2 linked regions of the Aridibaculum aurantiacum genome follow. The protein of the gene in region 2 interacts with the protein of the main gene of each other region in a pairwise test. Links are inferred from orthologs where the notes say so. Each region holds a gene or a part of one and is shown on either strand. Other genes may lie near its edges.

Evidence for each region.
Region 1: the proteins of J4N22_RS06145 (region 2) and topA interact in binary tests that used the Escherichia coli proteins (3 or more experiments, as listed by UniProt). The link is inferred for Aridibaculum aurantiacum from one-to-one orthologs.

What each region holds. Positions count from the first base shown.
Region 1 is NZ_JAFEWC010000001.1:1,659,216-1,670,550, forward strand. Bases 6,102-9,236 are described here. They hold topA (type I DNA topoisomerase), read right to left. Parts: upstream 8,893-9,236; coding sequence 6,310-8,892; downstream 6,102-6,309. Other genes in these bases: J4N22_RS06970 (alpha/beta hydrolase), read right to left, coding at 9,134-9,236. Outside these bases: J4N22_RS06920 (sigma-54-dependent transcriptional regulator), read left to right, coding at 1-142; J4N22_RS06925 (MerR family transcriptional regulator), read right to left, coding at 170-1,045; J4N22_RS06930 (S26 family signal peptidase), read left to right, coding at 1,194-2,702; J4N22_RS06935 (cytidine deaminase), read left to right, coding at 2,776-3,261; J4N22_RS06940 (O-acetyl-ADP-ribose deacetylase), read right to left, coding at 3,312-3,833; J4N22_RS06945 (methylated-DNA--[protein]-cysteine S-methyltransferase), read right to left, coding at 3,834-4,325; J4N22_RS06950 (tRNA-binding protein), read right to left, coding at 4,325-4,654; J4N22_RS06955 (OsmC family protein), read left to right, coding at 4,688-5,098; J4N22_RS06960 (transglutaminase family protein), read right to left, coding at 5,172-6,044; more of J4N22_RS06970, read right to left, coding at 9,237-10,015; J4N22_RS06975 (Rossmann-like and DUF2520 domain-containing protein), read left to right, coding at 10,041-10,805; J4N22_RS06980 (2Fe-2S iron-sulfur cluster-binding protein), read left to right, coding at 10,919-11,254; Fe-S cluster assembly protein IscX, read left to right, coding at 11,322-11,335. UniProt on the Escherichia coli protein: Releases the supercoiling and torsional tension of DNA, which is introduced during the DNA replication and transcription, by transiently cleaving and rejoining one strand of the DNA duplex.
Region 2 is NZ_JAFEWC010000001.1:1,478,885-1,490,023, forward strand. Bases 3,472-6,410 are described here. They hold J4N22_RS06145 (IMPACT family protein), read left to right. Parts: upstream 3,472-4,604; coding sequence 4,605-5,216; downstream 5,217-6,410. Other genes in these bases: ribD (bifunctional diaminohydroxyphosphoribosylaminopyrimidine deaminase/5-amino-6-(5-phosphoribosylamino)uracil reductase RibD), read left to right, coding at 3,472-3,719; J4N22_RS06140 (EamA family transporter), read left to right, coding at 3,721-4,608; J4N22_RS06150 (tetratricopeptide repeat-containing sensor histidine kinase), read right to left, coding at 5,225-6,410. Also shown: J4N22_RS06115 (cupin domain-containing protein), read left to right, coding at 1-120; J4N22_RS06120 (MotA/TolQ/ExbB proton channel family protein), read left to right, coding at 296-958; J4N22_RS06125 (ExbD/TolR family protein), read left to right, coding at 1,145-1,546; prmC (peptide chain release factor N(5)-glutamine methyltransferase), read right to left, coding at 1,779-2,633; more of ribD, read left to right, coding at 2,679-3,471; more of J4N22_RS06150, read right to left, coding at 6,411-7,201; J4N22_RS06155 (3-hydroxyacyl-CoA dehydrogenase family protein), read right to left, coding at 7,300-8,187; J4N22_RS06160 (carboxypeptidase-like regulatory domain-containing protein), read right to left, coding at 8,403-9,041; J4N22_RS06165 (Mrp/NBP35 family ATP-binding protein), read left to right, coding at 9,247-10,371; J4N22_RS06170 (hypothetical protein), read right to left, coding at 10,438-10,689; J4N22_RS19905 (SWIB/MDM2 domain-containing protein), read right to left, coding at 11,063-11,139.

The sequences.
Region 1 (11,335 bases), 180 kb from region 2 along the record:
AGATAGTAAAGCAATTGAAGCATTACAGCAGCATAATTGGTCGGGTAATATTCGTGAACTACGCAACGTGGTGGAGCGTCTGGTTATTCTTTCAGGAAAGACAATTACAGCTGATGATGTAAAAGCATATGTATCTATCTAGTTGTCGTAATAAAGAAAGGATCTATAATCACTCGCGGGCATAATCTAGAATGGCTTTCATTGAATTAAGTGTGCGTGCATTAGCAGGCTTATTATGTACTTGTGCTGCCTGTATTCCAGATATTACTACTGATTTATCGGGAAATGCGGATGCTATATAGGAAAGGTATTCCTGCGCGTCTTTATTAGTAAGATTGGTAAGCAGGTGAAAATGAAAAGTCGTTACTTCTTTATTTTCTGCAAAATGCTTTAGCTCTTTCAGCTTTATGTTGCAGCCGAAATAGGTAACTCTCTTACCATTCTTTTTCAGCAGGTAATGGATAAATAGTAGCGGTAGTTCGTGGTATTCTTTTTCAGGCGTAAATAAAACTATATTTTCTTTTCCTGTATTGCGTACAGGTGGAAGGCTGTCAATAGCAGCGATTATCTTGTTGCGTAAAATGCTACTGGAGAAATGTTCCTGCGCAGGCACAAGATGTTCAGTTATCCATAACACACCTACACGCTCCAGGTATGGATATATCACTTTCAAAATTGCATCTTCAGTATTCAAAGTATCGAACACATGAGAAGATACTTTTTCGAACGTCTCATCGTCGGATAATACGGCTGCTTCCAATAATTCTTTTACATAAAAATCTGTGGTAGGGCCTTGTTGGTTTTCCTGCATTGCCAGGGTTGAAAGCTCACCATCATTCATCTTTGCAAGCTTTGAAATCTTTACCCCTGAATGGTACAGGTAAGAGATTCTAAGAATCTGTCTTAGCCTTTCTGCATCATAAAACCGGTGATTGCTTTCTTTCCTGTCTGGTAGGCAAAGCTGGTAACGTTGCTCCCAAATACGCCACGTATGAGCTTTTATACCGGTTAAATTTTCTATATCTCTTATCGTAAAATGATTCATGCTATTAAAGGTAATTATCTCTTGTTAAAGCTGCAGCATACATAGGTGATTGCCATCATTTTACGAGCGGCTATTTAAGAAAACTTTTATTTGGCCGGAACGGATACAAACTTTATAATGCTACATTTGTCCACTTCAAAAACTACTTATGGGTTGGATTATTTTTATTATTGGAACGATAGGCTGGCACCTGGGAATGTATGGAATGTTTAAGAAAGCAGGCATAGAACCCTGGAAAGCACTTGTTCCATTTTATAATACATGGTGTATTGTAGAGAAAACCAACATACGAAAGATCTGGTTCTGGTTGCAATTCATACCCATTGCAGGACAATTCATCACGATCTGGATCACGATCATTTTTGTAATGCATTTTGGAAAGTTCAACCTCCTTCACCACGCAGCTACTGTATTTTTTCCTTTTATTTATTTCCCCTATTTAGGATTTAGTAAAGATGTAAAATACGCGGGTCATGATGTAGTGCGACGCTACCAAAAAAGTGGCAGCCGCGAGTGGATTGATGCAGCAGTGTTTGCTGTGGTAGCCGCTACTATCATTCGTACTTTCATTTTTGAAGCTTATACCATACCTACAGGTAGTATGGAGAAGACACTGCTGATAAATGATTTCCTTTTTGTAAATAAACTAAGCTATGGACCACGTATTCCACAAACGCCAATTTCCTTTCCGTTTGTGCATAATGTAATGCCGTTTACTACTACCACGCCTTCTTATACAAAAGCAGTACAGATACCTTATACACGTCTGCCAGGCTTCGGTCCTGTAAAACGTAATGATGTAGTGGTTTTTAATTTTCCTGCAGGCGATACCATTATCAACCTTCCGCAGTTTGGTTCAAAGCAACCGTATTACGATGTGCTGCGCGCTTCTCCTTACAATGGCAATCGAGATGCACTGATGGCTGATTATCCTATTCATGTTCACCCAATGGATAAAACAGATAACTACATAAAACGCTGTGTGGCTATTGGGGGTGAAACATTAGAGATAAGAGACGGAAGAGTGTTTATCAACGGACAGCCGAATGAAATTCCACCAGGCTCGCAAACAGAATATATAGTGGAAACCAACGGCCAGTTCTTTACCGAAGAGTTTCTTACCCAGAAACTAAAGATTACTGAAGAGAACGCAGCCGATATTATACAGGCTTACCAGGGTAAAGCAAATTCTTACATCATGAACCTTTCGCCTGCTGATGTAGAATTGGTGAAGAAGCTACCAAATTTTAAATCTATAGAACCTGCATTCGACGTAGTGCCTGGTTCAGTATTTCCATATACAGCAGGACTTAATTGGACCTTTGATAACTACGGACCGGTATATGTTCCAAAAGCAGGAAGCAGCATTACGCTTACGCCGGCTAACATTGATCTTTATAGAAGAGTAATCTCTGTGTATGAGAATAATGAATTGGTAGAAGCGAATGGGAAATACTTCATCAACGGACAGGAGACAACTAGTTACACATTCAAGTACAACTATTACTGGATGATGGGAGATAACAGGCATAGGAGCCAGGATAGTCGTAAATGGGGTTTTGTGCCTGAAACGCATGTTGTGGGTAAGGCCTCACTTATCTGGTTTAGTTGGGATAGAGGTCCCCGCTGGAACCGCTTGTTCAAAACAATTAAATAATTATCTTTAAAGCGGAATGGGTCCTTGTTGGTACAAACCAGCAAGGCCTTTTTGTCTAATCAACTTTGAGCCAATGAAAAAACAAGATTATACTTTCAACTTCGAGGTATACGATACCATCAATGATTTGAAAGAGGAAGATAAATGGTTGCTGAATGAAGCACGTGAAGTAACACACCATGCATATGCACCTTATTCAAATTTCCAGGTGGGCGCTATAGCCCGTTTGAATAATGGAGAAATAGTAGCCGGTAGTAACCAGGAAAACGCGAGTTTCCCTGTAGGTCTATGTGCTGAAAGAGTTTTGCTTGCTGCTGCTTCTTCTTTATTTCCTAAAGTACCTATTGATACACTTGCTATTAGTTATCACAACGAAAAGGGGGATAGCGATCATCCCATATCGCCTTGCGGTATTTGTAGGCAAAGCTTGGTTGAATATGAATCAAGAGTAGGTCATCCTATCAGGTTAATCTTAGGGGGAATGGAAGGAAAGGTGTTTGTAATAGAAAAGGCCGAGATGTTGTTACCATTAAGTTTTACATCAAAAGATATGAAATAAGAGCTTGAGTTAGTAAGCGCAAAGCTGGTGGTTTTTACTGCCAGCTTTTTTTATTTCATCAATTGGTTGTAGATGAAATAACTCTCATCATCGAAGCATACAAAGGTGATTTTCTCAATAGCTGAAGGATGTTGTTCTATGAATTGCCGCACCGTTCTTACGGCAATGATGGCAGCTTCCTGTTTTGGATAACGATATATGCCTGTGCTGATGTTTGGAAACGCCACAGTTCGCAGGTTGTTTTCCATAGCCAGTGTGAGTGATTTTGTATAACAACTAGAAAGTAGCGCAGCTTCGTTATGGCCACCACCCATGTAGACAGGACCTACCGTATGTATCACCTTCTTTGCCGGAAGATTGCCTGCTGTAGTGATAACCGCATCACCTGTTTTACATCCAGCCTGCCGGTTTCTAATTTGTATACATTCTTCCAGGATTGCTGGCCCGCCTGCCTTATGAATGGCGCCATCCACACCACCTCCACCTAGTAATGAATTATTGGCAGCATTTACTATTGCATCCGCTTCCACTTTTGTTATATCTCCTTTCAATACTTCTAGTAGTGTATTCATCTAAAAAAGTGTTTGTACGCCATTCGCAATTTTATTCTCATGATCCAACAGCCATTTCTTTCGCCAAAGGCCACCTACATATCCCACCAGTGATTGGTTGCTTCCAATTACCCTATGACAGGGAATGATAATGCAAACTTTGTTTTTACCATTGCTGCTTGCCGCGGCTCTTATTGTTTTTACATCGCCCATACGCCTGGCCAATTCTGTATAGCTAATGGTTTTGCCAAAGTTGATGTTCATTAAATGCGCCCAAACTTTAATTTGAAATTCCGTTCCTAGTTGGTGCACCGGGATGGTAAAACTTCTTCTATGACCATTGAAATATTCAATGATTTCCTCTAAGCACGTGTGCAGTATTGGATGGTCATTTGGCGGTTGCAGGTCATCCTCGTTATCTACGAAAGTTACTTCCTGCACAAAATGTTCTGTGGCGGCAATCCTCAGCAAGCCAATAGGAGACTGGTAATATGTAAGGTAAGTGGCTTCCATTATCCGATCAGTAAACCATTTTGAACAGGCTTATTAGGTTGCAATAAAACGACTTCGTTATGCTCATCGTATACGCCCAGCACCAGGCACTCGCTGATGAAGTTGGCTATTTGTTTAGGCGGAAAGTTTACTACAGCTACCACTTGCGTTCCAAGTAATTGTCCCTTGGTATAATGCGCTGTTATCTGTGCAGATGACTTCTTAATACCAAGAGGTCCAAAATCAATATGCAATTGATAAGCAGGTTTTTTTGCTTTAGGGAAATCTGTAACTTCAACAATTGTTCCTGTGCGGATGTTTATCTTTTCGAAGTCTTGCCAGGTTATCATTCAATCATTTTAAAAATTAAATTTAACTACATTATGAAAAGAAAAGCCACAGCTGTTTGGAATGGTTCAGGAAAGGAAGGAAACGGAAAATTGACCAGCCAGAGCACAGTGCTACAGGATGCTCAGTATTCTTATAAAACCCGCTTTGAAGATGGTGTAGGCACCAATCCTGAAGAGCTTATGGCAGCAGCGCATGCAGGTTGCTTTAGCATGAAACTTAGCTTTGTATTGGGTGCGGCAAATTTCACTCCTGAAAAAATAGAAACTGATTGCGAGATCACGCTAGATAATGGTGCCATCACTACATCTCATCTTACTGTACGTGCTACTATACCAGGCATCAGTGCTGAAGAGTTTGAAAAATGTGCACAGGAAGCAAAAGAAAATTGTCCTGTAAGTAAAGCATATAACATGAACATTACCATGGATGCTTCATTAGCTTAATATAATATCTATGTATACAAAAAGAGGTTACAGGCGAATTTGTAACCTCTTTTTTATTTGCAGCTATGCAATCTTATTCATCCAATAGTTTACTCAACGCCATTAATTCATCGTACTTGTACTGGAACTTAGGATTCTCAAAACATTTAGCCAGCTCTTCCAGCTGCAATTGAATGATGCGTTTATGGCTCATTGGCTGGAAGTAAAACGGTGTAATTGGAACAGAGATTCGTTTGAAATAGGACTCGATGTCTTTGTGCGAAAAGATCTGCCCGGAAATGGCATCTATATAAAAATGGATCTTATGTTGCGGGTTGATGCTTCCTTCGTACTGGTCGTAATCATTGTGGAAGTAAGCCAGGATAAATTGCTTAGGAATATTGATGGCTTTTACATTAATATCCAGCAGCTCGCATAGCAATAAGTATAGCACACCATTGCTCAATGCATTTCCCTTTTTGCTTTCAATCACTTTGTGAATAAAGAAATCATCAGGGTTGTTGTAACCCATCTCCACACCCTTTAGGTTGTAATAATTATAAACAATGCTGGAGATAACATTTGCCTGCTCAAGCGATGTAAGAAAGCTGTTTAATTCAAGCCAGACATTCCTTCTTATTCTTTCCAACTCTTGTAATACTGGCGCTGTAGCAAGATCGGGATATTGATATTTTGCTACGAGTAAAGAACCAAACAACAGATCGTGGTAAGGATTACTCTTCCAATCGGTGAAGTCTTTAGTAAGATCATTGTAATGCAGCTTATGAATAAGCATTTCAATCCTTTCCTGCACCTCCTCGCTAAGGGTGTTTTCCCAAAGGTTTTCAAGGTTTGGAATAATGCCCCGCCCATAGTCAACTATCCTGTCAGAAACAGTAGAGAAAACCTCCTGGTCAGGATCGTCGAGAAGATTGAATAGTGCTGATATTTCTTTTGTCTCCTGCATATAGTGGAATGGATGGTTTAGCAAAAACAATTGTTGCATTGACTAATCCATCCTTATCAAACTACGGATTTTTTCTCTAGATGGTCAACCAATAGTTATTCAACAACTGTTAATTTCTTTTGTTCTTCTTGAACCGTTGGCAGGAGGAATTCTTAGGCTTATGCTACGTAAAAAGAAAAAATTATGCCGTTTCAGTTTTATATGAAACGGCATAAACATGATGTTATACTAGTGGAAGATGCCATCAATTTTGTGGCAACTATTCCTAGCTTTCTTTCTTAGATGCTTTTTTAGGAGCCGCCTTTTTTGCTGCAGCTTTTTTAGGCGCAGCTTTCTTAGCAGTTGCTTTTTTAGCAAAAGCATCAGGCACCTGTGCTTCAATCATTCGCTTAACTTCATCAAGCGATATGGTAGCTAATTCTTCAGGCGTGTATTTTCCTTTGTCTTCTTTGGAAGTGATCTTCAACATCTTTTTTCCAAAGCGAATGAAGGGCCCCCATCTACCATTCTCTATTGCTATCTTTTCTGATGGCCAATGCTGGATAAATCGGTTAGCTTCTTTTTCCAGTTTCTTTTCTATCAGCTCCTCACAATCTTTCTGTGTAAGATTGTCAAAATTGTAAGCACGAGGAACATTGATGAACAGGTCATTCCATTTTATAAATGGACCGAAACGACCTTTACCTTTTGTAACAGGTTTCTCTTCGTACATAGCAATGGGCGCATCTGCTTGTTGCTTTTCATTTATCAGGCTGATTGCACGTTCCATATCTACTGTCAGCGGGTCTTCACCTTTTGGAAGCGAAACAAAATCTTCGCCCCAGCGCACATAAGGACCAAAGCGCCCCATATTTACAGCTACCTCTTTGCCTTCATATTCACCTAAAGTAAGCGGCAACCTGAAGAGATCCATTGCTTCTTCATAAGTGATCGTCTCGATGCTTTGCGTAGGTTTTAATTTTGCAAAGCGTGGCTTCTCTTCTTCGTCTGCATTGCCAATTTGAACCATTGGGCCAAACCTACCCATTCGGGCAATTACCTTTTTGCCAGTTTGTGGGTCTACACCTATTTCTCTTTCTCCTTTAGCGCGTTCTGCAGTTTCAAGCGTTACCTCTATATGATTATGAAAAGGCTTGTAGAAGTCGTCAATCATACTGTTCCACTGCACTTTTCCTTCTGCTATTTCATCAAATTCCTGTTCTATGCCAGCGGTAAAACCATAATCCATTACCTGCTTGAAGTGTTGCTTCAAAAAGTCTGTTACCACCATTCCAAGGTCAGTAGGAAATAGTTTGCCTTTTTCAGCACCGGTATTTTCTGTTTGTACCTCTTTATTTATTTCGTCATTCTTCAGGCGTAAAATATTCACCTGCCTCTTTACCCCTTCCTTATCACGCTTCTCTACGTAATTTCTTTTAATGATGGTAGTGATAGTTGGCGCATAAGTAGACGGACGGCCAATACCTAATTCCTCCAGCTTTTTTACAAGCGAAGCTTCCGTATAGCGAGCAGCGGGGCGTGTGAATTTTTCTGATGCACGCATTTCTTTCAGGTCAAGCTTTTGGCGTGCAGTAAGTGGTGGTAGAACACCTTCTGTATCTTCCTCGTCCTCTTCGTCCTTGCTCTCCAGGTATACCTTTAAGAAACCATCAAACTTCATTACCTCACCGGTAGCGGTTAGTTGGTCTTTGTTGGTAGAAATATCTATGCGTGCAGTTGTCTTTTCAAATTCTGCATCACTCATTTGCGATGCAATGGTACGCTTCCAGATGAGCTCGTAAAGCCTGCGGCCTTCCTCATCATCAATGGAGCTGTTTTCCATATAAGTAGGCCTGATGGCTTCGTGTGCTTCTTGGGCACTTTCATTTTTGTTCTTGTACTTGCGTGGCTGGTAATACTTGTTGCCAAAGCTGCGCTGCACCTCGTCCTGTATTGCTGCCATGGCTGTTTCGCTCAGGTTGATGCTGTCGGTACGCATGTAAGTGATCTTACCACTTTCGTACAAGCGTTGTGCTATCAGCATGGTTTTGCTTACGCTATAGCCAAGTTTGCGGCTTGCTTCCTGCTGCAGTGTTGAAGTAGTGAAAGGCGCTGCAGGCGAACGTTTGGTAGGCCGAACGGTTACATCGGCTACTGTATATTCTGCACCTTTACAGCTTTGCAGGAATTTTTCTGCAGTTTCTTCTTTCTCAATTTTTGAAGGTCCTTCTGCTTTAAATGTAACAGGCCTTCCATTGATATCATTAGCAGAAAATAGTGCTTCTATTTTATAGCTGCTTTCTACCTTGAAGTTGTTGATCTCTCTTTCTCTTTCTACCACCAGTCTTACAGCTACACTCTGCACACGGCCTGCGCTAAGGCCACCCTGCATACCGATCTTCCTCCAAAGTACGGGGCTAAGTTCAAAACCCACCAACCTGTCGAGCACACGGCGCGCCTGCTGTGCATTTACCAGGTTCATATTTATGGTACGAGGGTTTTCTACAGCACGACGTATTGCTGGTGCTGTGATCTCGTGAAATACAATACGTTTAGTAGATCGGGGGTCCAGTCCTAGTTCTTCCGCTAAGTGCCAGCTTATGCTTTCACCTTCGCGGTCCTCATCCGATGCTAGCCAAACCTCCTTCGATTTTCTTGCCAGTTGCTTTAGCTCATTTACCACCTTCTGCTTCTCGTCGGGTACTTTATACCTTGGCTGGTAATTGTTGTTCAGGTCAATCCCCATGTCATCCTTTTCCAGGTCGCGGATGTGGCCATAGCAGCTCTTAACTTCAAAATCTTTCCCCAGGATCTTCTCTATGGTTTTAGCTTTTGCCGGCGACTCTACTATCAATAAATTCTTACTCATTCAGGAAAATTATATTATGTATCCACCTTCTGGTCGATGTTTTACAGCAGCCGTTTTGGTTAAAAATGAGGATCATGTCTCTACATACAACATCGGGATCAAATGTCAAATCAACTGCTAATGGTACATCAAACCGAAGTGGTGCAATATTACAGCATCTCGTTAAACAACAAAATAATTGATATGAATGCCGGAGATAATAGGTAGAGTGGTCAATTTCCGGTGAAAACACAGCAAATATTTAATGAGTCGCTTCTTCTTTTACAATGGCAGAAAGGAATTTTATGATCTTTTCGCTGATGTCGTTGTCGCGGTACACATTGCTGTGCCCAAGCCCTTTGGTTATCTCAAAGTTTAGATGAGGCAACTGCAGATCAATCAGGTGCTCCATATCGGCAAAAGGCGTAATGGTGTCTTCACGGTCATGTATCCAAAGGGTGGGAGTGGTAAGATGCTGCACGACCCGTGCTACCGAATACCATTCAGCAGGGTAACCGCCCATTTCCATTATTATCTTATCAAATGCTGCGCGTACACGTTTGCTCACTGGGATGTACTTAAAGAAACCTTCTATAGCACGGGTAGACTCGGTAGCAGGAGCGATCAGCACCAGTCGTTTGTGCAGGTTGTAGGGCATTTTTTCTACAGCAAGGGCCACCGCTAATCCGCCCAGTGAATGCGCCATTATGCCATCAACCGGGCCAAAGCGCCTGCAAATCTCCAGGATGGTGTCGCGGTACATAGCGGCATTGATGGTTTTGCCGGAACTCAATCCATGTGCAGGTGCGTCAAAGGCAAGTACTTCAAAACCTTTTTCCAGCAGTGGCTCAATGTATCTATCAAATTTATAGCTATGGCTATCAAACCCATGGCAGATCAATATTTTATGACCATTGCTTACCGCTGGCCACCACTGAAATCCATGAATTGTTTCGCCATTGAAAATAAAGTTGACCTTGTTTGCTTTTTCGAATATGGGAGGCGCCTGGTAATTTTTTCTTTTACTATAAGGGGTGCAAAAAATGCGAAAAGCTTCTTCTGCTGCTTTATGTGGCGAAAAAAGTCCGAGCAGCTTCAGTTTGTTCGTGTAAAAACCGAGCACAATTCTTTGTGTTAACTTCATCCTTCTGTTATTAAATCAAAATTAAATGAAAGTAGTCATCATAGGGTCTGGTAATGTAGCCTGGGTATTGGGGAAGAAAATGAAGCAGGCAGGAGTGGAGATAATACAAGTGTTGAGCAGGAATAAGGAACAGGGACAGCAGTTGGCAGGTATTCTTTCTACGGCATTTGCATCCACCTATTCTGAATTGAGCAAGAAAGCAGATTTATATATGATAGCAGTTTCCGATACTTATATAAGTAGTGTAGCTGCTCAATTGAAACTAAAAAACAAGATCATTGTTCACACGGCAGGGTCGGTTTCTAAAACTGTACTGCAATCAACTGCCACCGCTACCTGCAGTTATGGAGTGCTGTATCCTTTACAAACTTTAAATAAAGAAGCGCAGCTGGTGCCGGAGGTGCCGGTATTGATTGATGGAGTAGATGAAAATACCATTCAGCAGTTAACTCAGTTTGCTGCTATTTGGTCTGAGAGTGTGGCAGTTGCAGATGATGATCAACGTTTAAAAATGCATATAGCAGCAGTTTTTTCCAGCAACTTCACCACCTTCATGCATGTAATGGCTGATGAATATTGTACTGCTGAAGGATTGAATTTTAAAATGCTGCTGCCGTTGATAGAAGAAACCAGCAGTCGCTTAAAAATGCATCGACCTGTAGAGGTACAGACAGGCCCGGCTATAAGGAAGGATATTCCAACAATCAATATGCATATAGACCTGCTAAGCAGTTACCCACGGCTCCAGGGAATGTACCGGCTGATAAGCGCTAGTATATTAGACCAGTAGCTGCCGAACTACATAGAAGAAATTCTGTTGTAAGGGTAGTTTTCAACCTGCTTTAGTATTTGGATAGTTTTTGCGAGTGCATTCCAATACTTTTGCAGCTCAAATAAGGATGTATGTATACGATCAAATTCAATTTTGAAGAAAAGGGGAAGGAGCCGGTAACCCTTTCAGGCATAACGGCAGATCAAAGTTTGCTGGAAGTAGCACTAAAGAATAATATAGAACTTCATCATAACTGCGGTGGCGTTTGCGCCTGCAGCACCTGTCATTTATATGTAATGAAAGGTGAGGATTTCCTGGAGGAGCTTACTGATAAAGAAGAAGACTTTATAGATCGTGCAGTAAACCCTCGACTGAATTCAAGGCTTGGCTGCCAGTGCGTTCTGCTGGATGGTGAAGGTGAAGTAGAAGTTACTTTACCTGACCAGACCCAATTCCTAGGAGAATAAAATAGCTTTTTCTTGCTGCTTAGCAGCAGGCTTACAACAAACATCAATACACGATAAAGAACAAATTATGGCACAATATGA
Region 2 (11,139 bases):
AGTATACTGGTAAAAAAAGGCGCAAGAGTTCGCTATAGTAATCCTTTTGATGAGCCTTGCGAATACTGGAGCATTTGCCTGCCTGCATTCTCAATAGAAGAGGTAAACAGGGAGAGTTGATTACAGCAAAACTTTAACAGCAGGTGCAGCAGCTGAATGTCTTCTGCATGTTTATTTGCATTCACACATGTGTACAAGTTATCGCTGTTACCACTATTGTCAATTCTTACTTTTACACCCATTTTAATTTTTACCAATAATGATGTTGATCTTTTTGCAAGCTGGCGGCTAGGTAATGGCAGACACCGTAAACAACGTAGCAGCTCAACCAGTAGCCGAATCGATTTCGTTGTGGAGCCTGCTCGACAGAGGTGGATGGATCATGTACCCGCTGTACGCCTTGTTTGTGGCAACCATCTTTTTCTTCTTCGAACGTTTTATTGCTATTCGCAAAGCGAGTAAAATAGAAGGGAACTTCATGAGTATGATCCGCGACAATATCATGATGGGTAATGTAACTGCTGCACGTACGCTTGCTAAGAATACACCTAACCCTGTTGCCAAAATGATTGACAAAGGCATTCAGCGTATAGGAAAACCTATTGACGCCATTGAGAAAAGTATGGAGAATGTAGGCAAGCTTGAAATGTACAACATGGAGCGCAACCTGAATATCTTATCGCTTATTGCTGGTATTGCTCCTATGTTCGGTTTCCTTGGAACCATCATTGGTATGGTGCAATTGTTCTATGGAATTTCGAGTACAGGTGAGTATACCTTAAGCACAATTGCTGGTGGTATCTACACCAAGATGATCACGTCAGCTACAGGTCTTATCATTGGTTTGATTGCTTATATGGGACATAACTTCCTGAGTACGCAAATAGATAAAACGGCTAACAAAATGGAAGCGGCAAGCGCCGAGTTTATAGACATACTGCAAGAGCCAACCAGGTAAAGAAAATTTGAAGTACCAGGTTAGAAGTACGAAGAAGATTTGGTAGCCGGCTGTAGTTAGTAATGATGCTTCCGTTGCGTCGCACACTTGTACAGCAGGTTGAAAGATGAGCAGGGGCAACAGCAGAATAACCTGCAACAGGAGAACAGGTACCAAAAGTTCTCACAACAAAAAAGGAACAACGATATGAACATACGTAGCAGATTAAGAACACATCCAGAGATGCACACCGGTGCACTGAACGATATATTGTTTATCCTGTTGTTATTCTTCCTGATCGTGTCCACGCTTGCCAATCCCAACGTTATCAAAGTATCTAATCCTAAAGCAAAGAGCGATACAAAAGCGAAGCAAACAGTAGTAGTAACGGTAGACAAAGAACAACGTTTGTTCCTTGGTCAAAAGCAGGTGCCTATACAATCACTTGAGGCAGAATTACAAGCATATCTTTCTAAAGAAACAGACAAGCCATCCGTAGTTATCAATGGCGACAGCACATCTCATTTAGGAACAGCTATCAAAGTAATGCAGATCATTAAAAAGCTGGGCGCAACACCTGTAATGGCGGTTGATAATGCCGGGCAGTAGGAGGTTAGGAGGTAGTATGTTAGATGTTAGGTGTTAGAGGTTGGAAGTAGTTGGTGAATAGTCAGTGGGCAGTGGTCAATAGTGAATTGCCTATTGTAAACTAATCTCCATCTATGGTCAATGGCATGTAAGTTTTTATTCAGCCGGAACTTCATCTAAAGGTTTTTAATCATTATTCCCTATTCACAATTCAGTACTCACTCCTCACAATTCACCACTCACTACTCACCATTCACTTCTCACACCTCACCATCCGGTCCTTTCCCTGCATATCTTTTTTAAGCACCACATCTTTATAGCCTTTTGCTTGCAGCAACTGCACTACTTGTTCGCCTAATTGTTCATTTATTTCGAAGTACAATCTTCCTTTTTCCTGCAGGTGTTGTTTTCCAAATTCAGCAATGGCTTCATAAAATATCAACGCATTATCATCTGGAACGAATAGCGCCAGGTGCGGCTCATAGGCCAGCACATTTTGGTTCATCTGTTCTTGCTCATTTGCCTTGATGTAGGGCGGGTTGCTTACAATAGCATCATATACCTGTAGCTGTTTCCATTCATCCGTATCCAGGATATTCAACTGGTGAAAATCTATATCAGCTTCATTGCTGGCTGCATTCTGCTTTGCCACTTGCAGGGCTTCAGCAGATACATCTACTGCAGCAATGGTGGCACCTGGTAGCTGCTTCTTTAGCGCAATAGGTATACATCCACTACCTGTTCCCACGTCTAAGATGGAGATGGCTGAATGTTGCTTTTGCATGTCTTGTACCACCCATTCCACTAGTTCTTCAGTTTCAGGACGGGGTATTAGTACATTCTCATTTACATAAAAATGGATTCCGTAGAACCATGCTTCATTTAGAACATACTGTACCGGCTTGTGCCTGGCAAGTTGTTGACCTGCTGTTTCTAAAGCCCGTTGCTGTTCTGTGGTAACTGGGAGGTCTTTGTTTATTATGCGGTCAATCTTCTTTTGTCCTGTAAAATGTTCAATGACCATATTGGCAATATTTGCCGCTTCACGATCGTCACAAACATCGAACAGTTGTAAAAGTACTTGTTGGTATGCCTGCTGTATGGTCACCTTGCAATGCTAGTACATTTTTCAGTTACTTTTGCGCTCCCACTCATGAACCCACACCAGTTATACATGCATAGATGCCTGCAACTTGCCGCGCTTGGCGAAGGCTTCGTTGCACCCAATCCTATGGTAGGTAGCGTGCTGGTTCATAACGGCAGGATCATAGGTGAAGGATATCACCAACAATATGGCAAAGCACATGCAGAAGTTAATTGTATAAATGCTGTAGCTGTTGCAGATAAGCACCTTATTCCGCTCTCTACATTATATGTTTCATTGGAGCCTTGTGCGCATTATGGCAAAACACCGCCATGCGCTGATCTTGTAATCACTTCTGGTATACGTAAAGTAGTGGTGGGATGCCGTGATCCTTTTTATGCAGTAGATGGTAAAGGCATTGAAATATTGCAGCAGGCTGGGGTAGAAGTGGTGATGAATGTACTGGAAGAAGAATGCATTGCACTGAATAAGCGGTTCTTTACATTTCACCAGCAAAAGCGGCCATACATTACGCTGAAGTGGGCACAGACTGCCAATGGTGTAATAGGTAATCCTGCAGAACGGTTACTTATCAGCAATGCCTATAGCAACAGGTTTGTGCACCAATTGCGCAGCAGTAACATGGCTATACTTGCAGGCACCAATACAGCTCTTCAAGATGATCCGCAACTGAATGTAAGGCATGCGCCGGGTGCCTCACCTGTTAGGTTGATCATTGACCTGCATAATAAATTACCGCAACACTTGCATTTGTTTGATGGGTCGCAGCGTACAGTAATATTTACTTATAGTGCACCTGCAGGTGTAGCGAACGTAGAATATTATGTACTGCAAAAAGAAAAACCAGTGCCTGCGCAAATAGTAGAAGCTTGCGTGGCGCTGCAGCTTCAAAGTATATTAATAGAAGGCGGTGCCAAAACTTTACAATTTTTCATTGATGCGCAACTGTGGGATGAAGCCATAGTCATTCGTAACACGCTGCTATATGCAGAAGGTATTGCTGCCCCCGCTTTACATTCAGCATCACTTTTTGCTACTAAACAACTGGATACAGATTTGATATCATACTATAAACAGAAGGAACGATAGCATGTTGTTTTTAGCCGGAAGCATTATACTCTCAGCATATCTTATTCTTGCTTTTAAGATGTTGCAGCGACTAGGTCTTGACCTGTTCCAGGCTATTGTTTTTAATTACATTACCTGCGTGATCACTGGCTCATTTGTGCATGGTGCATTTCCTATAGATAATGTAGCTTATAGTTCTGGCTGGTTTTGGTGGGCTTGTGGTATGGGAACCGTTTTCATTATTCTGTTCAATCTTATTGGGATCACCACCCAAAGAATTAATGTGGCAGTTGCTTCGGTAGCCAATAAGCTTTCACTTATTATTCCTGTTGTATTTAGCATTTACCTGTACAACGAAAGCCTAAGCAATATTCAGTGGTTAGGAATAGTGTTGGTATTAGTGGCAGTGATCTTTACCTGCTGGCCCAACAGGCAAACAGAACGAAAAAATACTGCTCAGCATTTCCTGTTATACCTGCTGCCTTTAGTGGTATTTGCTGGTAGTGGCTTGCTCGATACCATGATCAAATACGTAGAGACAACTTATCTCAACGAGGTTAATCAAGATGCTTTTTTGGTAACAGCTTTTGCATCCGCTGCTTCTATTGGTTTAGCAACATTATTATTACAGGTAATACGCGGTAAGCAAGTTTTATCGCCTAAAACTATACTTGCAGGTATACTTATAGGTGTTCCAAATTATTTCAGCATCTGGTGCCTTATTCAATTTTTAAAGATCAGTCCGTGGCCGAGCAGTGCAGCTATACCTTTAAATAATTTAGGTATCATTCTTTTCGGTAGTTTGGTAGCATCAATAGTTTTTAAAGAACGATTAAGTGCTATAAATGTAGCAGGCATTGCTGTTTCTATCCTCGCTATTTATTTTATTGCTTTTGGAACAACATTATGAGTGAACTTTCTTTTTATAGTACAATAGAAAAACCTTCTTACGCGGAATTCAAAGACCGTGGAAGTAGCTTCCTGGCTTACGCATTTCCCATACAATCTGCAGATGATTTTAAAAAACATTTGCAACAGTTAAAAAAGGAACATCCAAAAGCAGTGCATCATTGCTTTGGATACAGGCTTGGTTTGGATGCAAATAATTTCAGGGTGAGTGATGATGGAGAACCATCTGGTTCTGCTGGCAAACCTATTCTTGGACAGATAGACAGCAAGCAATTAACCAATACATTGGTTGTGGTTGTACGTTATTTTGGTGGTACTTTATTAGGTGTTCCCGGGTTGATCAATGCTTATAAAACGGCCTCTGCACTTGCATTACAACTAACGCCAATTATCCAAAAGCAGGTATTAGTTGATTATTCTTTACAATTCGACTATACACGCCTGAATGATGTAATGATGATTGTAAAACAATTTGGATGTGAAGTAAAAGGGCAGGAGCAACAATTATTTTGCTCATTAACTATTGGAATACCAAAAGCAAGATTGCAAGAGGTTTTATTTAAATTGAAAGAATTACATGCAGTCGAAGTTGCTGCAATTAAAGTTTAATTGGTCACTTATGCATTATTAGGCAGCGAAACAATGAATTCAGTTCCCTCACCTTTTTCACTTATTACGTTCAGGCTGCCTTTGTGCAATTCTACAAATTCACTACATAGAACCAGGCCTAATCCAGAACCAGTTTCTCCGGCAGTTCCTTTCGTGCTTTCTCTTGCGTGCAGGTTAAAAAGTTTTGTTTGTTGCACTTTATGGATGCCAGTGCCATAATCTTTCACATGAATATGGACCATGTTGTCGCTGGTGGTGGTATATACCTCCACCGCACTAAATTCATGGGAGAATTTAACCGCATTGCTGATAAGGTTTCGCATTACAAACTCAATTTGGTTCTCATCAGCTATCACCACTACAGGTGAAGAAATATTATTCTTGATAGAAATCTGTTTGTTGTCAGCAGTTTGTTTTAAAAACCTGCAAACCCGTGTAATTACCTCCTGCATATTCACCGGTTGTTTTTCAACGGTGCCCTGTGTAAAATGATTTTTACCCCAGGCCAGCATATTATCCATCGTTTCTAATACTGAGCCAGTGGTAAGTTTCAACCTGTCGAATAACACTTTGTGTTCACCATTTGATTCATCTGGGTATACTACCTGGAGTAATTGTAGAATATTCCCGATGGGTGATCGAAGATCGTGGCTAAGCACAGAGAGGAATTTATCCTTCATATTATTCAGCTCCACCAGTTCTTGTTTCCTGCGCTGCAATTGAATATTCTTATTATAAATTAACCCAAAGCTTATTACAAGTGAAAGCAGTAGCAGCATTCCTATTGCAGAAAGAACTAGTAGAATATTTCGTTGGCGGGTTTTTTCTTCATTGTCAGATTTCAATTGCTTTATCAGTAATTCATCTTTTTCCTGCTGGTATTCTACACGCAATCTTTCCAATGTTTCTGTTTTTTCAGAAGCATGAATACTGTCTTTAAGTGCTACCAGCTTTTGGTATAAATTAGCACTTTCTTTATAATCATTTTTTTCTTTGGCTACCTGAATAAGGTATTCATATGCTTCGGCCTCAAGTGACGGACTATTAACTTGCTTCGCTATTGCAATACTCTGGTGAATAAGTGGTGTAGCCTTATTCCACTCATTGTATTGCATGTGCAACTTTGCCCAACCTGAATAGGTTCGTGAAAGTTGCTCGTAATTTTTAAATTGAATAAAATGTTTTTCTGCTATTGCAAAATGCGCGACAGCGGAATCTTTTTTCTTTAGTTCCCGGTAAACATTTCCTAGGTTTAAATATGCCTCAGCAGCTACTGGCCAAATGCCTGCTTGTTCTGCTATCTGCTTCGATTTTAGCAATGCCTGCCTCGAAAGAATTAATTGATTTTTTTGACCATATATTGAGCCGATATTATTGTAAAGGCCCGATATATTTCTTTTATCCTGGTTTTTCTCAGCAAGTACTAAGGCTTTGTTGTAGAATTTCATAGCCTCGTCCAGGTTATTTGTGCGGGTGTAAACTGTACCTATGCGCAGGTAACTACTTGCCATTCCTGCGTCATCTTTTTCTTCCTCGTATATTTTTAGAGCTTGTAAAAAATTAGAAAGTGCTTTCGAATAATTTTCCTGCACCCCAAAGGCTACTCCTATACCATTCAAAACCGTGGCAATCCCTGAAGGATTATTGTTTTGCTTATGTAGATCGAGCGCCTTATTATATAATGATAACCCAGTAGGAATCTGGTTGATGTTTACCTTAATCCTTGCTTGTGTCGTAAACACGTCGGCAAGGCCCCTTGAATATTTAGCTTTAGAAAATAAATTCTCTGCAAGTTCTGTGTATGCATAAGCAGAGTCCGGATCTAATCTATTCCAATGCGAAGCAATTTGTAATAGTAGACGACCTTTTGAAGTGTCGGTACTTGTTTTAGTAAGTAATTGGCCAAGGCTGTCAATCTGCGTTTTTTGTCCATAGGTAATGCATACCATGAACATGGCAGCAAAGGCTACAGCCAGGTTTTTCATTGAATGTTTTTTAAGGTTGAGGGCGCGCAATTGAGCCCGCTAATATAGAATGAAAAAAACGGCTAAATATTGTATGGAATTAAACTTTAATTAAAGCTTTACTTAAAGCGACTGCTTACAATTAAGTCTTTACTACCAGGTGTATAAGTATAGAATCCTTCACCTGATTTAACACCTTTAAAGCCTGCAGTCACCATATTCACAAGGAGTGGACATGGTGCATATTTCTGGTTGCCAAAACCCTGGTAAAGAACATTTAAGATGCTAAGGCAAACATCTAAACCTATAAAGTCAGCTAGCTGTAGCGGTCCCATAGGATGAGCCATACCAAGTTTCATAACCGTATCTATTTCCTGTACGCCTGCCACACCTTCATACAGGCTGTAGATGGCTTCATTGATCATTGGCATCAATATCCTGTTAGCTATAAAGCCAGGATAATCATTAACTACGCAAGGAACTTTGCCTAATGTTTTACTTAATTCTACTATACTATCAGTCACCTCTCGTTTGGTAGCATAGCCATTTATTATCTCTACCAACTTCATTACAGGCACCGGGTTCATGAAGTGCATTCCAATTACCAACTCTGGTCGTTTGGTAGCTGCAGCTATTTTGGTAATAGAGATGGAGGATGTATTAGTGGCAAGAATGCAGGACGCAGGTGCCGCTTCGTCCAGTTGATGAAATATCTTAAGCTTGAGGTCTATATTCTCTGTGGCTGCTTCCACTACCAATTCAGCATCTTTTACCCCATCTGCAATTGTTGTATTGGTAGTAAGATTAGAAAGCGCCTTTTGCTTTGCGGCTTCAGTTAGGGAACCTTTGGCCACCTGGCGATCCATGTTCTTACCAATGGTCGCAAGTGCTTTATCCAGTTGTTCCTGCGATACATCAATAAGATTTACCTGGAAATCATTTTGAGCAAACACATGCGCTATTCCATTTCCCATGGTACCAGCACCAATAACAGCAATTTTTTTCATAAACAAGTATTTAGAATCGGTAGAAAGTGGCGGCAAATGTAAGGCAGATAGAATATAGAACCATGATCATATAGATCATGATAATGGATACCTGTAATGTGTTCTTTTAGCGACTATAGCGTGAGAAGGAATGTATTGAAAAACGGACAGCGTTATTCCCTAATTATATAAGATGAAATTGCTATAGACTAATTGGCAAACAGGCCACAGCCAGCTTACTTCTTTTTAAAATCACCCCTCTTCCAGGCTTTGATGAATTCGTTCCATGCAAACGGATTCATGATGTTCATCGGAGGCGTTTGGCCTGCATAATAGGTGCGGTTTGAAACCTGGCGCAACGTCTGGTTAGTTGCTTCCCTGCCATCTGTAGGCATGCCACTGGCAAGTATACGTCGCTTGGCTTCTTCAGTATTTTGTCGTGCTATTTCGTACTTATCATCAGGTATGCGTGTATTCACAAAATCACGTTCAAATTGCGCACGGGTAGGACGAGGACGTAATATGGTAGCCGGTAGAAAAGCGGTATCTGTTACCAGCAATTGAATAACACTGTACTGGTTGCTTTCTATCCTGTTGGGAATTTTTATAGCCTGCGGTTTAAAACCAACACTGGTAAATTCTACTTCATCACCTTTTAAAACAACGATAGAAAAAACACCTTGCTCGTTTGTCATCGTACCACGATGTGTGCCTTTTACGACCACGCTTACCGATGGAAGTGCACGTAAACTATCTGCTGTCATCACCACTCCGTACAGCTGAACAACACTGTCCTGTACAGCTTCAAATTGTGCAAACATTTTTATGGGTGCAAAAAAAGCGAGGATGAGTAGGTATCGTAAAAGTTTCTTCATTAGGTTGATCCCGGCTGTTATTTTACTAAAACCTCATATATCAATTATGAATTAGTAAAGACGGTGGTAAGCAAATTTAACCTGTAGCCATTGAGAAAATATCCATCTCTCCACATCTTAACAATTACCAATGGCATTCAAACAAAGTAAGTTACTCAATGGCTAACTTTGCCCCCTGTATTTTCTTTTAACAAAAACTTTTGTGATGACAACAGATGATATATTGAAGGCGCTGAGCAACGTGCAGGAACCTGATCTTGGTAAAGACCTTGTGACACTAAATATGGTGAAGGATATAGTGATAGAAGGGAATTATGTGTCGTTTACCGTGGTGCTAACCACACCAGCATGCCCGCTAAAAGACATGATAAAAAATGCATGTATCAATGCAGTGAAACTACTGGTAAATAAAGAGGCAACCGTACAGGTAAACTTTACCAGCAATACAACTACAAAGCGAAAAGAAGGTGAAGCTGTATTGCCAAAGGTGCGCAACATCATTGCGGTGGTGAGCGGTAAAGGTGGTGTAGGTAAAAGCACTGTAGCAGCTAATCTTGCTTTGGCACTAAGCCACGGTGGCGCCAAGGTAGGATTGATGGATGCTGATATTTATGGGCCGAGTGTTCCTATCATGTTTGGTGTGCGTGGCGAACGTCCTATGATGAAAGAGGTTGATGGTAAAGGCATGATTGTTCCTTTGGAGCGATATGGTATAAAGTTGCTGAGCATCGGACTATTGGTTGATGAGAAGAACGCTGTAGTATGGCGTGGTCCAATGGCTAGTAGCGCTATACGCCAGTTTGTTACCGATGTGTTGTGGGATGAGCTGGATTACCTTGTAATAGACATGCCACCGGGTACAGGTGATATACATCTTACGCTGGTACAAACAGTGCCTGTAACGGGCGTGGTGGTTGTAACAACTCCTCAGGATGTAGCGCTGGCCGACGCTAAAAAAGGTATTGCTATGTTTGGCCAGGCACAATTGAAAGTGCCTATCATTGGCATCATTGAAAATATGAGCTACTTCACGCCAGCTGAGTTGCCGGAGAACCGCTACTACATATTTGGTAAAGAAGGCGGAAAGAGACTGGCTGAAGAATATGATATCCCTTTCCTTGGGCAGATACCATTGGTGCAATCCATACGTGAAGGTGGCGACCAGGGCGTTCCTATTATGATGGGAGACGATGCGATAACTAAAAAAGCATTTGAAGAATTTGCCGCAGCCGCAGCTCGTAGCATTAGTATGCGCAATGCCAACATGAGTGCAACAGAAGTAGCCGAAGTAGTGGAGGAAGTAGGAATAGCAAGTAAAATAGGCGAATAAAATTGTTCTTATAAACTAGAAGGTGGACATTGTCCACCTTTTTTTGTTGCCTCTTCTTTTTACAAATCAACTATCAAAACAATTGTAGGTTTCATTCCTTTCTATCGTGCCTATCAATTCAGAAGTAAACTGGTAGGGAGAATTTTCAGTGGCATCATTCTCAATTTCCCAGCTGCCTATAGCATCTTTTTTTATCCTACAATTCCTTATTCCACCTAAGTAGTTATAAGTAACCAGGTAGTACGAATCGTCATTGCCTGATATGCGCAGGAAAGAGCAGAATATACCCTTTACGTATTTGTAAAATGACCTTTTCATAACTTTTGTTGAGGGAATGAATTAATAAAACAAAAGTAAATATATCATCTGCCGGCAAGCGTGACAGGCATCAATTACCCAAAATCATTCAGCTGATTTTTTACATATATAGGCCTTCCCAAAATCATCTTTTTTTGATATGGCTTATAGACAATAGCTGATGAAAAGCAGTAGTGGCGCGGGTTTCAGCAGGTGGGTGTAAAAATGCTAAACCCGTAGGAGCGTTGCTAAGCAGGAAATGAACCATCCAAAAGAACAGGAATTGCGAGAGGGATTGGTAGATACAGCTTTATATAAAAAAGAAAAGCCGGCATGTTTCCACTGCCAGCTTTACCTATATAGCGTCATGAATTAATGCACCAGGGCGATGCAATTATTTCTGAACGTTGTCATTTACAATCTTAGCCAGGTCGAACATAGAGATCTGCTTTTTGCCAAACAATCCTTTGG